Regions from separate parts of the Bordetella genomosp. 10 genome, predicted to be linked through region 2. Evidence: riboswitches for the same ligand, from Rfam matches in the RefSeq annotation. Region 2 holds a riboswitch; each other region holds the start of a gene.

Region 1 (4,207 bases), 330 kb from region 2:
TGGCGGAAGGAGAAAACCATGGGTGACCTGCTTGCGTGGAGCGCGGCGCCCTTGCTCGCCGGGCTGCTCCTGGCCTTTGCCCGGTGGCCGCGAAGCGCGCGCCTGCTGATCGGATTGGCGGCCGCGCTCGGCGCCGCGTCCGCCGCCTGGGGCCTGGCCCACGAAGGGCAGGCCCTGGCCTTGCCGTGGCGGGTGGCCGGGCAGGCGGTGGCGTTGCGCTACGACACGGCGGCGCGATGGCTCATGCTCTTCGGACTGGCGCCGGCCGCGCTGGCGATCTGGATGGGCGCGTCCGCCCGGACCGCGCAAGCCGGGTGGCTGATCGGCGCCAGCCTTTCCCTGCTGGGCGCGTGGGGCGTATTCGGCAGCCAGGACGGCTATACGCTGTTGATCGCCTGGGAGGTCATGAGCCTGGGCGGCGCCGTCATGCTGCTGTCCGAACGACTCGACCGTGACGCCGGCAAGGCGGTGCTGTTCATGCTGGCGCTGCTCGAGGCCGGGGCGGTCGCCATGCTGCTGGCGGTGCTGCTGCTGGGCCGCGGCGGCGCGGGGCTGGGGGTCGACGACCTGGTGCAAGGCGGGCTGGCGCTCGGCCCGGCCGCCCGCGGCTTCGTCGGCATCCTGCTGCTGATCGGCTTCGGCGCCAAGCTCGGCATCCTGCCTTTCTACGAATGGCTGCCGCGCGCCTACGGCGTGGGCACGGGCGCCACCGGCGTGGTGTTGTCGGGGGTGGTGCTGAACGCGGGCTTCTTCGGCTTGTCGCGCGCGTTGATGCAATGGCTGCCGGCCAGCGCGGGGCTGGGGACGGTGGTCGCCGCGGCCGGGGTGATCTCCGCCATCCTGGCCGCCTTGCAGGCCTTTCAGCAGGACGACTGGCGCCGCCTGCTGGCGTTCTCGTCCGCCGAGAACGCCTCCATCGCCGTCACGGCCCTGGGCGCGGCCCTCATGTTCCGGGCGGACCGTCATCCCGAACTGGCCGCGCTGGCGTGGACGGTCGCCTTGCTGCACATGGGCGGCCATGCGCTGGCCAAGGGCGGCCTGCTCCTGTGCGCCGACGCGGTCCACCGCGCCAGCGGCCGGTATGCGATCGCGCAGGATGGCTGGCTGCGGCGCGCGCCATGGGGTTTTCGCATCGGGGCCTTGCTGTGCACCATGAGCCTGGCCGCCATCCCGCCGCAGATCGGGTTCGCCAGCGAATGGTTCGTCTTCCAGACGCTGTTCCAGGGCTTTCATCTGGGCAGCCTGCCCGGCCGCCTGGTGCTCGCCCTGGCCGGCGCCGGCATCGCGCTGACCGCGGCGGTCGCCTTCGCCACCTTCGTCAAGCTGTTCGGCCTGGGCCTGCTCGGCGCCCCCGCGGACCCGGGCGAGGCGCCTCCCATCGCGCGCCGATATGGCGCGAGCGTCGCCATCCTGGGACTGGGCGTGCTCGTGGCGGCGATCGGCCTGCCGCGCTGGCTGCCCTTGCTCGACGAGCTCGCGACGGCCTCGCTGGGCGTGCATGGCGGGCAGGCCATGGTCAAGGGCTGGCTGCTGGTCCCGCTGACCGATACCTTCGCCTTCATCTCGCCGTCCAAGCTGGTCATCGCCTTGCCGCTGCTGAGCCTGATTCCGCTTGCCTTGCTGGCCATCTCGGCGCGCCATCGGCGACGCATTACGCCGGTGTGGTACGGCGGCATGCGCGAGCGCCCGGCGGTCGTGCGCACCACGTCGCTCAGTTTCTCGAACGCGATGCGCACCTTCTACCGCTTCATCTACCAACCCACCCACGACACCCGCAGGGATACGGACGGCGGTCCGTATTTCCCCAGCACGCTGGAGTTCGAGCACGGCGTCACCGACGTTTTCGATCTGCTCGTCTTCCGGCCCTTGAAGAACGCGGTATGGAGGGCGGCCGGCTACCTGCGCGCGCTGCAGTCCGGCGATTTGAATTTCTACCTGGCCTTGATCGGCGGCCTGCTGGTGTTGATCCTGTGCCTGACTTTCCGCTGATGCCGCCGATACCCCTGATGCCTCTGATGCCCGGGCCCGACGCTCGCATCCACGCGCGTGCCCGCATGCATGGACGCGTTGCGAACCCGTTCCGGCCGGCCGCGCCGCCACGCAGGAAGGGATCGGAAGTGATAGACTTCATGCCAGGAGATGGCATTCTCCCTGAACCGCCGCAAGGCTGATGATGCCTGGAAAAAACGAGTCGCCTGGAAGGCATGCGCCAACCGGACGACTGGTCGATAAACAAGAAACCAGGTTCTCGGCATGTACAAGACTATTCTCGTCGTGGCGGTCGGCGGCGCATTGGGATCACTCGCCCGCTGGATTCTAGGCGTTCGCCTCAACCCGATCTTCCCGTCCTTGCCCTACGGCACGCTGGCCGCCAATCTCATCGCCGGCTACATCGTCGGCGTCGCGCTGGCCTTCTTCGCGCGGATGCCCGGCCTGCCGGGCGAGTGGCGGCTGTTCGTCATCACGGGCCTGATGGGCGGCCTGTCGACGTTCTCGACCTTCTCCGCCGAAGTGGCCACCCATCTTCGGAACGAAGAGTTCGGCTGGGCCCTGGGCGAGATCCTCATCCACGTCACCGGCTCCATCGTCATGACGCTCCTTGGCTTCCTGACCATCGCATGGATCAGCCGCTGAACATGCCCCTGCCGGACCTGGCCGCCGGCCGGCCCGAGCCGGGGGGCGCCTGCGTCGTCTGCGCCGGCCTGCAAGGCAGCGAGCAGCGCTACGTGGCCAGCGTGCTGAATCGCCGGACGACGCCCGAGCGCGTGGCCGAGTCGCTGACCGGCAGCCTGGGTTTCTGCGGCCATCACACCGCGGCGCTGCGGCACGCGCTGGAGGACAGTGCCCGGTTCCGCGCGGCGGCCGGCATGGCGGCCGGCTGGCTGGCGCGCATGGTGGCCGACACCCGCGTCTACGGCGAAAGGCTGAACGAGATCCTGTTCCGCTCGCGCGACGCCTGTCCCGCCTGCCTTCATCGGCGCCGGCTGGAAGGCAGGCTGCTGGCGCGCGTGCTGCGCGGCGCGCCGGCGTCCAGGCGGCAGTTGACGAACCACCTGGATGGCCAGCTATGCCTGAACCATCTTCATGCCATGACGCCGCACCTGCTGTCGGCCGGGCTGCCGCCCGTTGCCGGCCAGGCCTTCAAGCGGGCCGCCGACAGGCTCAGGCGCCAGTATCCGTTATGGGACATGGACGGATGCGCGCATCCGCCCGCGCCGCCCGCCGCCCTGGCGACGCAGCGCATGGCGCTGGCGGCGTCCATCGGCCTGAGCTGCCACGTGCCGCGGACCGATCTCGCTCGTCTCCGGCAAGAAGCGCCGGCCCGCGCCTGCGTGGTCTGCGACGCGGTGCTCGCGGCGCGCGACCAATGGCGCACCAGGCTGGCCCGGACCATCGAACTCGGCTACCCGCTGCGCCTGGCCGCGCCCTCGTGTCCCTGCCACGTGGTGGGCTGCCTGCTGGACGGATCGGCCGCGGCCGGGCATGCCGCCTGGAGCCGGTTCCTGCAAGCGGACAACCGGCCGGCCAAGACCGATGGCGGGTCCGAGGCCGCGCCCGCGCCGCCGCCCCGCCAGCGCAAGGGCGCCAGTTGGCATCTCGAACGTCCGGACGCCGCGGACCGCGAAGGACGGCCCGATCGCTACCTGGCCGCCCTGGGCGCCTCCTGCCCCGCCTGCGGCGCGGACGACGTCGCGCGCATGCGCGCCGTATTGCGTTATATCGCCGAATACCGCGCCCCGGCCGACGGCGATCCGCCGCTCTGCATGAAGCACTTCGCGGAAGCGTATATTCTCGAATCGAGAGGCACGCTGCGCGAGGACCTGGCGCAACGCCGCATGGCGACCTTGCAGGCGCAGGCCGAGCAGTGGCCGGTGCGGGCATTCGGGCGGTTTTCATGACGGCGCGAGGCCTTTTTTTTCATAACCCGGAGGACAACCGACCATGGACTTCAACACTATCCCGGCAGGCGACGACGTTACCCAGGCCTTCAACGCCATCATCGAAATCCCGGCCGACGGCCTGCCCGTCAAGTACGAGGCGGACAAGGCATTGAACGTCATCCGGGTCGACCGCTTCCTGAGCACCAGCATGCAGTATCCGGTGAACTACGGTTTCGTGCCGGGCACCCTGTCGCGCGACGGCGATCCGGTCGACGTACTGGTGGTGACGCCCTATCCGATCATGGCCGGCGCGCTGGTGCAATGCC
Region 2 (4,207 bases):
TGATGAAGGGCCGCTACCGATGCGTCATCGTCGAACTCGATGTTCGACAGCAGGCTCGCGATTTTCGTGTTCATGCGACTACCATCCTGTTGAGGTGTTTTTCGGTGCGCGGTCGACGCGCCCGGTAGGAGTCATCAGCCAGGACGGCAGTTAATGGGGAACTCCATCCCCATGCGAGACGATAGAAAAAGTCACCTGGTCCGTCAAGTGCGCCCCGGGGTTCGCGGGGAAACCGGGCGAAGCATCCGGGGCTCTACGTCAAAGGATTTCGGAGCGGGTGGGGGCGGCCTGGGCGAGGATGTGCTTCGTTATCGGCGCCAGGGCTGCATCCAGTTCGTAGAGGCACGGCTCGCCATTGCCGATCTCGAGGTGCACGACGTCCGCGCTCGACAGCTTTTCGATGAGCATCGTCAGGGCCCGCAGGCTGTTGCCGTGCGCCACGACGATAACGGAGGCGCCCGTCCGCAACGCGGGCGCGATGGCGTCCCGCCAGGCCGCGGACACGCGCGAGACCGTCTGGCACAGCGATTCGCTCGACGGCAGCGGAACCGCGAGGGCGCCGGCATGGCAGGCTTGCCGATACCGGGCCTGCGCCGCCTCGTCGGCGGCCGGCGGCTGGCCGTCGTAAGCGCGCCGCCAGTGCCGCACGGCGGCGGCGCCGTATTCCTGTTCGGCCTCCGCCTTCAACCGTCCCGTCAGGGCGCCGTAGTGGCGTTCGTTGAGCCGCCAGTCGATGTGCCGCGGCACGTCGGGGCGTCCCATCGCTTCGAGGAGAATCTCCAGGGAATGGACGCAGCGCGTCAATGCCGACGTATACGCGACGTCCACGCCGAGACCCCGCTGGCGCAAGGCCGCGCCGGCCATGCGCATCTGTTCGATGCCGCGAGGCGTCAAGGGGACGTCGGCCCACCCGGTGAACCGCTGCTCCTGGTTCCATTGCGATTCGCCGTGCCGCACCAGCGTCAGCCAGACCATGTTTTCTCTTTTCAAAAATGTGAGGCGTGGAGATCAGGGGGTGGACGCCGTGCCCAGGTAACCGCTCCGTCCCAGCGTGCAAAGCGCCAGGTAGGTCAGGTCCAGGCCGGGCTTGGCGTCGGGGCGCAGCGCAAAGCCGCCGCTGCCCGCCTGGCAGTTGACGATGAATCGCGCCGCGTCGTCGGCATATCGAGGAACGATGCCGAGATAGACGCAGCAGTTCAGGCCCGCGCACGTCGTTTCCAGGCTGGGCGAGAGCGATGCCGCCGTCAGCCGGAAGCCGAAGGCGCGCAGCTCGACGCGGCGGACGAAGCCGGCGCAGGCCTGGTCCGGTGAAGCGCGGCAGGCGTGCAGCAGCGCCAGCGCTTCCGCCGTATCGTGCAGGTTCGGCGGCCGGCCATAGCCGCCATTCCCGGCCTGCCATTGCCGCAGGAAATCAACGGCGGCTTCGTCGGCCTGCGTATCGTCCAGGCCGAAATGGCGCTTGAGCCAAAGGGTCTGCCTGAGCTGGCGCAGCGGCGCCTGGAGCGACGGGACCGGTCCTTGCGGCAGCGATAGCGGCAATGCCGCCACGGCGTCGCGCACTTGCGCGGGCGACGGGTCCGCGCGGCGCAGCGCCTGGAACGCGCGCACGCGCTGGTAGAGCGAAATCGCTTGCGGGGCAATGCCGGTGCGGGCGAGAAAGGCCGCGTGCCGGTCGCGTTGCGGCAGCGCTTCGCCGGTCAGCAGGCGCCATGCGCTGACGCCGCGCCAGGTATCGGCAAGATTCGGCTCTTCGACGTAATAGCCGCGATAGGCGCAAAACCCCCCTTCCGGCGACTGGCGCGACAGCAGATAGTCGCGCGCCCGCAGGCGCATGGGCGGCAAGCGTTCGGCGAGGGGTGAGGAATCCATGCACGCTCGATGACGAAGATGCGGCGCCGCCGGCAAGGCGCCGGCGGCGCTTCCTGCTGATGCGTATCGCGTGAAAATGGTAGCACCATGAAGTCCGGTCCGGCCGCCGCCACGGCATCCCGCCTATTGACCCGCCTATTGACCCGCACAGGCGTATTATTTATTGTTCGCGTGGGGATGGGGTTCCCCCTTACAAGCGCCATTTTGGCTGATGACTCCTACGAATCGCCATAAGCGGGCGTGGGTAGGGGTTCGTCCCGGCACCCGCGCAATGGGGTGGACCATGACACAGAAAAAAGCCAATGCGCGCAGCGCGAACATCACCGAGGGCAAGTCGCGCGCCCCGAACCGGTCGATGTATTACGCGATGGGGTACAAGTACACCGATTTCGCCAAACCCATGATCGGCGTGGCCAATGGCCACAGCACCATTACCCCCTGTAATTCGGGCCTCCAGCCCTTGGCCGACGCGGCCATCGAAGGCATCGAGGCGGCCGGCGGAAATGCCCAGGTATTCGGCACGCCCACGGTGGCCGACGGCATGGCCATGGGGACCGAGGGCATGAAGTACAGCCTCGTCAGCCGGGAAGTCATCGCGGATTGCATCGAGACCTGCGTGCAGGCGCAATGGATGGACGGCGTGGTGGTGGTCGGCGGCTGCGACAAGAACATGCCGGGCGGCATGATGGGCATCCTGCGGGCCAACGTCCCGGCCATCTACGTATACGGCGGCACCATCCTGCCCGGCCATTGGAAAGGCAAGGAGCTGAACATCGTCAGCGTCTTCGAGGCCGTGGGACAGAACGCCGCGGGCATGCTCAGCGACGACGACCTGGCCGCCATCGAACGCAAGGCCATTCCGGGAACGGGTTCCTGCGGCGGCATGTATACCGCCAACACCATGTCCAGCGCCATCGAGGCCATGGGCATGTCGCTGCCGTATTCGTCGACCATGGCCAATCCGCATGACGAGAAACGCGAGTCGGCGCGCGAGTCGGCCAGGGTGTTGTTGCAGGCCGTGCGCGACGGCCTGAAGCCGCGCGACATCGTCACCCGGAAGTCGCTGGAGAATGCCGTGGCCGTGGTCATGGCGACGGGGGGATCGACCAATGCCGTGCTGCACCTGCTGGCCATCGCCCATGCCGCCGAGGTGGCGTTCGGCATCGACGATTTCGAGCGCATCCGGCAACGCACGCCGGTGCTCTGCGACATGAAGCCGAGCGGCGCCTACCTCGCCGTCGACCTGCATCGCGCCGGCGGCATCCCGCAGGTGATGAAGCTGTTGCTCAACGCCGGCCTGCTGCACGGAGATTGCATGACGATCACGGGCAAGACGGTCGAGGAAGTCTTGAAGGACGTCCCCGATCGCCCGGCCGCGGACCAGGCCGTCATTCACGCCGTCGACGATCCCGTCTATGCGGAAGGGCATCTGGCGATCCTGAAGGGCAATCTCAGCCTGGAAGGCTCGGTCGCCAAGATATCCGGCTTGAAGAATCCCGCGATGACGGGGCCGGCCCGGGTGTTCGACGACGAGCAGTCCGCCTTGCAGGCCATACTCGAAGGCAGGATCCGGCCCGGAGACGTGATGGTGCTGCGCTACCTGGGTCCGAAGGGCGGTCCCGGCATGCCCGAGATGCTGGCGCCCACCAGCGCGCTGATCGGCGCCGGCCTGGGCGAGAGCGTGGGGCTGGTCACGGACGGCAGGTTTTCCGGCGGCACCTGGGGCATGGTGGTGGGGCACGTGGCGCCCGAGGCGGCCGTGGGCGGCAATATCGCTTTGGTCGAGGAAGGCGATTCGATCACGATCGATGCCAACGCCTTGCTATTGGAATTGAACGTGCCGCAGGCCGAGCTCGACGCGCGCCGGCGCAAGTGGACGCCGCCCGCGCCGCGATACGCGCGGGGCGTCCAGGCGAAATTCGCCTTCAACGTGTCGAGCGCGAGTACGGGCGCGGTCCTGGACAAGTTCGAGGGGTGAACGTGGCGGGGGCGGCATCGCCCCCGCCGCGCTTCACTTCCCCCGCGAAGGCCGTTTGCCGCCGGCATCTTCCGGCGCGCGCGGCATCAGCGATGAGAACTGGTTCAGGTAGGCGATCCACGGGGCGGTGATGGGCGTCATGTCGGCGGCGCCCATGCCCAGTACGCCCTGGTACCACTCGGTGAGCGCGGCCATCAGCTCGCCTTTCATCTCCGATCCCGACGCGATGTCCTGCAACAGATCCTGGAGCAGGCGCTGGCGTCCTTCCCAGTGGCGCTGGACGATCCGCGCCTGCGTGGCGACGAGCGTCGACGTATCGGCGACCGAGAGCAATTCCATCAGCTCCATCTCCGTGTCCGC
Region 3 (4,207 bases), 330 kb from region 2:
GCGCCTGCCTGGCGTAGCGCCGCCTTCCCCCTACTCGGCCTCGGCCCGGCCGTCGCGTCCGGCCCGCGCCAGCGCGAGCGTCCCGATCGCCATCGCCGCCGCGGCCAGGCCGAAGCCCAGGACCGGCGACACGGCCGACCACGCGAGGCCCACGACGGCGCTGGAGACGAACCGCGCCGCGCCGTTGACCGTCCCCAGCGCGCCATAGCACGACGCAAGCGTGTCCGGCGGGACCATTTCCGCGGTCACGGTCGCTTCGAGGGCCTCCTGGATCGCGGCGTAGAGTCCCGCGGCGAAGAAGATGACGGCAAGCAGCGGCAGGCGATCGACATGCAGCCAGAACGCGGCGGCGGTCAACAAGGCCGTCAACGCGCCGAGCGCATAGCCGGCGGCCAGCGTCGCCGCGTGGCCATGGCGATCGGCCAGGCATCCGACCGGATAGGACACGATGGCCTGCACGACGTTGCGCCCCGCGTACAGCAGGCCCGCCGCCTGCGCCGCCTCGATGACGCCGCGCGACGGCGCCAGCAAGGCGGTGGCCGCCAGGATCAGCAGGCTGTGCGAGAAGTCGCCGGCGCCGAAAATGCCCACGGCGCCCAGATAGCGCTTGAAGCGGACCGGCAGGCCGCGCAAGGTCCCGAAGAAGGTCAAGGCGGGATTCGGCGACCGCTCGGGGTCCCGGACCAGCGCCAGGAAAGCCAGCACCGCGAGCGCGCCCGGAATGACGGACAACCAGAGCACGAACCGGAAAGGCCCCGCTACGCCATCCCAGTGCAGCCGCTGCGCCCACCCGAGCAACGCCACACCGAGCAAGGGTCCGAGGACCGCGCCCACCGTGTCGGCCGCGCGATGAAACCCGAAGGCGCGGCCCCGCGTCCCGGGCGCGACGGCCTGGATCACGATGGCGTCGCGCAAGGGGCCGCGCAGTCCCTTGCCGAACCACGAGACGATGCGGCCCAGCAACAGCAGCGGCCATCCCGCCGCCAACGCGATCAGCATCTGCCCGACGGGCGTGAGGCCATAGCCGAGCAGCACCAGTTGCTTGCGATGCCCGAATTTCTCCGCGACGTAGCCGGAGGCCATCCTGGCGCATGCCGCCACCGCATCCGCGATCCCCTCGATGAAACCCAATGCCGCCGCGGGAATGCCGAGGACGGCGAGCAAGCCCGGCAGGATGACCGTGGCGGTCTCATAGCAGAAGTCGCCCAGCGCGCTGGTGACGCCGGCGCCGGCGACGGTCCGGTTGAACCAGCCCGCGGAGGATTGCGCACCGGCCGGCGCCGAATCGGGCGGATGGTCCATCATCTCGCGCAGCTCTGGATTCAAGGGCCTGGGGCGCAGACGCAGGCGTGACGCCAAGGTGGGAGGCAGCATCGCGGTCTCGGAGGCTTATCGCGCCGGGTTCAACGATTTTCTTCGTGGGCATCGAACACGCGCTGCGCATAGGCATCGAGCAAGGCCTCGCATTGCGCCAGCCGCTGCCGGGATTCGGCTGCGCGCGTGGCCACGTAGAAGTCGAGCTTCTGGATCTTCTCCAGCCAGGCCTGGAGTTTCTTCAGGTCCACGTCGTTCTCCTCCAGCTCCGCGTAGGTGAAATGCCGCGCCTGCGTTTCCTTGGCGATCTCGGCCTCGAAGTCGTCGCACCTGGCGATGAACTCGGCGTATTGCTCGTCGCGATCGGCCTTGAAGCGGGACACCACCTTTTCCTCCTGGGCCTTGTCCAGGGCCACCGTCTCCAGCAGGACCGCGCTTCCCGCCATCTCGTCGATCTCGTTCTCGACGATCTTGAGCCGGCGCACGTGGTCGTCGCTCTTGGGCAGCAGGCAAACCCCGTTTTGCAGGTAGACGGCGCCCATGCCCTTGAGCTTGCGCCACAAGGCGAGGCGCTTGCGCGCCGGTTCGGCGGGCACCTTGTAGGTCAACAACAGCCAGTTCTGTGCGTTCAAGTCGGTCACCGTGGGCGTCCATGATTTCGATCGATGGGAACAATCTAAATGAAACGACCGCTACATTCAAAATATTCTCTTGTTTCTTGCTTATTATTCAAACCGGACAACGCGGACGTGCCGCGTCCCGGCGGCGGCTTTGTCCCGGGCGCCCGGAATGCGGCAGTAATACACTCGTGACGCGCCCGTGATGCGCCCGTGACACAATGGTTTTCGCCTCACCGGCTCCGTATAATTCCCCAGGGAGATGGCGTTCCTCCCGCTTCACGCCAACCGCGGCCCCGGCCGCTGATGACGCCTGCGACACCCGGCCATGGTCGGTGCTGCAGGCGCTCGCCCCATACGCCTCCCGCCCCTGGTCAGTCCCGAACTTTTCCACAACGATGGAGCTTTCCATGGCGACTGAAATCCAGACCCTGCATGCTCGTGAAATCCTCGACTCCCGCGGCAATCCCACCGTGGAGGTCGACGTCGTCCTCGCCGGCGGCGCCACCGGACGGGCGGCCGTGCCGTCGGGCGCGTCCACCGGCATCCACGAAGCGGTCGAACTGCGCGATGGCGACCTGCATCGTTTCGGCGGCAAGGGCGTGCGCAACGCCGTCGCGCACGTGAACGGCGAGATCGCCATCGCCCTGCACGGCTGCGACGCGCTGGACCAGCCCACCGTCGACGGCAAGCTGATCGCCTGCGACGGCACGCCGAACAAGGGAAGGCTGGGGGCGAACGCCGTGCTCGGCGTCAGCCTGGCGGTGGCGAGGGCGGCGGCGCAAGCCTCGGGACAGGCGCTGTTCCAATACCTCGGCGGCCCGCGCGCGCATCGCATGCCGGTGCCGATGTTCAACATCCTCAACGGCGGCGTGCATGCTAACTGGCAGGGCACGGACTTCCAGGAGTTCATGATCGCGCCCGTGGGCGCGCCGACTTTTTCCGAAGCCGTGCGCTGGGGCGCGGAAATCTACCATCGCCTGCGCGCCATCCTGGGCGAGCGCGGCTACTCCACCGCGGTCGGCGACGAGGGGGGATTCGCGCCGGCCTTGAAGCACAACAGCGAAGCCGTGGAACTGATTCTGGCCGCCATCCAGGGCGCCGGCTACGAAGCGGGCCGCGACGTGGTGATTGCCCTGGATCCGGCGTCCAGCGGCTTCTACCAGGACGGGCTGTACCGGCTGCGCAGCGAAGGCCGCGACGTCACCGCCGAACAACTGGTGGCCCTGTACGCTTCCTGGGTCGACCGCTATCCGATCGCGGTATTGGAAGACGGCATGGCCGAGGACGACTGGACGGGATGGGAGCGGCTGAACGAAGCGCTCGGCGACAGGATCGAGCTGGTTGGCGACGACCTGTTCGTGACCAATGTCGAGCGCATCGAACGGGGCATCCGCCAGGGCGTGGCCAATGCGGTGCTGATCAAGCCCAACCAGGTCGGCACGCTGACCGAGACCCGCGCGGCGGTCGACACCGCCTATCGGGCGGGATGGGGCGCCATGGTCTCGCATCGCAGCGGCGAGACCGTCGACAGCTTCATCGCCGACCTCACCGTCGCGCTGGGCACCGGCCACTTGAAAACCGGCGCGCCCTGCCGGGGCGAGCGCGTCGAGAAATACAACCAGCTCATGCGCATCGAGGAAGCCCTGGGCGAGAAGGCCGTCTACGCCGGCCACACCGCCTTCGTGCGGTGAACCGGGATGCGGTGAGAATCCCAAGACTCTCATTGCACGCCGCTGATGTTGCTTGCTGCCCTTGCCGCCGTTTGCTGCCTGCGCGGGCGCTTTTCTACCCGGGAGTGCACGGCCCGAGGGCAAAAAAAAATCAACCACCCGAAGGTGGTTGATTTTTCACAGCATCTTGGCGGAGACGCAGGGATTCGAACCCTGGATGCAGTTTTTAGCCACATACTCCCTTAGCAGGGGAGCCCCTTCAGCCTCTCGGGCACGTCTCCAAAAGAGTTTGCGATTCTAGCACGGATTTTCGGCCTGGTGCGTCATTTGCATGGCGGGCGTCGGGCCGGAAGCCCGGGCCAGGCCGGCAACCCGGCGAATCACACCTTGGCGGCGGGCGCCTGGTCCAGGCCGAACGCCTTGTGCAAGGCGCGCACGGCCAGTTCCATGTACTTGTCCTCGATGATCACCGAGGTCTTGATCTCGCTGGTGCTGATCATCTGGATATTGATGTTTTCCTGCGAGAGGGTCTGGAACATCAGGCTGGCGACGCCCACGTGCGAGCGCATGCCGATGCCGACGATGGAAACCTTGGCGACCTTC

What was found. A riboswitch is a leader RNA that binds a small molecule or an ion and turns the genes downstream of it on or off. The one in region 2 is predicted to bind fluoride.
Region 1: it holds a riboswitch for fluoride, as region 2 does, so the genes downstream of both, crcB (fluoride efflux transporter CrcB) here and ilvD (dihydroxy-acid dehydratase) in region 2, are expected to answer to the same signal.
Region 3: it holds a riboswitch for fluoride, as region 2 does, so the genes downstream of both, eno (phosphopyruvate hydratase) here and ilvD (dihydroxy-acid dehydratase) in region 2, are expected to answer to the same signal.

What each region holds. Positions count from the first base shown of each region.
Region 1 covers NZ_NEVM01000005.1:1,112,079-1,116,285, forward strand. The annotation lists gene CAL29_RS21155 (4Fe-4S dicluster domain-containing protein) at 1-26, shown strand, start outside; gene CAL29_RS21160 (proton-conducting transporter transmembrane domain-containing protein) at 19-1,989, shown strand; fluoride riboswitch at 2,127-2,187, shown strand; gene crcB (fluoride efflux transporter CrcB) at 2,254-2,634, shown strand; gene CAL29_RS21170 (hypothetical protein) at 2,619-3,899, shown strand; gene ppa (inorganic diphosphatase) at 3,943-4,207, shown strand, end outside.
Region 2 covers NZ_NEVM01000005.1:1,444,066-1,448,272, reverse strand. The annotation lists gene CAL29_RS22585 (hypothetical protein) at 1-74, opposite strand, end outside; fluoride riboswitch at 119-180, opposite strand; gene CAL29_RS22580 (2,3-bisphosphoglycerate-dependent phosphoglycerate mutase) at 259-975, opposite strand; gene CAL29_RS22575 (prenyltransferase/squalene oxidase repeat-containing protein) at 1,009-1,869, opposite strand; fluoride riboswitch at 2,034-2,097, shown strand; gene ilvD (dihydroxy-acid dehydratase) at 2,153-3,847, shown strand; gene CAL29_RS22565 (hypothetical protein) at 3,881-4,207, opposite strand, start outside.
Region 3 covers NZ_NEVM01000005.1:1,117,074-1,121,280, forward strand. The annotation lists gene CAL29_RS21180 (HIT family protein) at 1-17, shown strand, start outside; gene CAL29_RS21185 (MFS transporter) at 31-1,374, opposite strand; gene CAL29_RS21190 (Chromate resistance protein ChrB) at 1,404-1,955, opposite strand; fluoride riboswitch at 2,181-2,254, shown strand; gene eno (phosphopyruvate hydratase) at 2,342-3,625, shown strand; tRNA gene CAL29_RS21200 (tRNA-Ser) at 3,793-3,885, opposite strand; gene CAL29_RS21205 (aspartate kinase) at 3,985-4,207, opposite strand, start outside.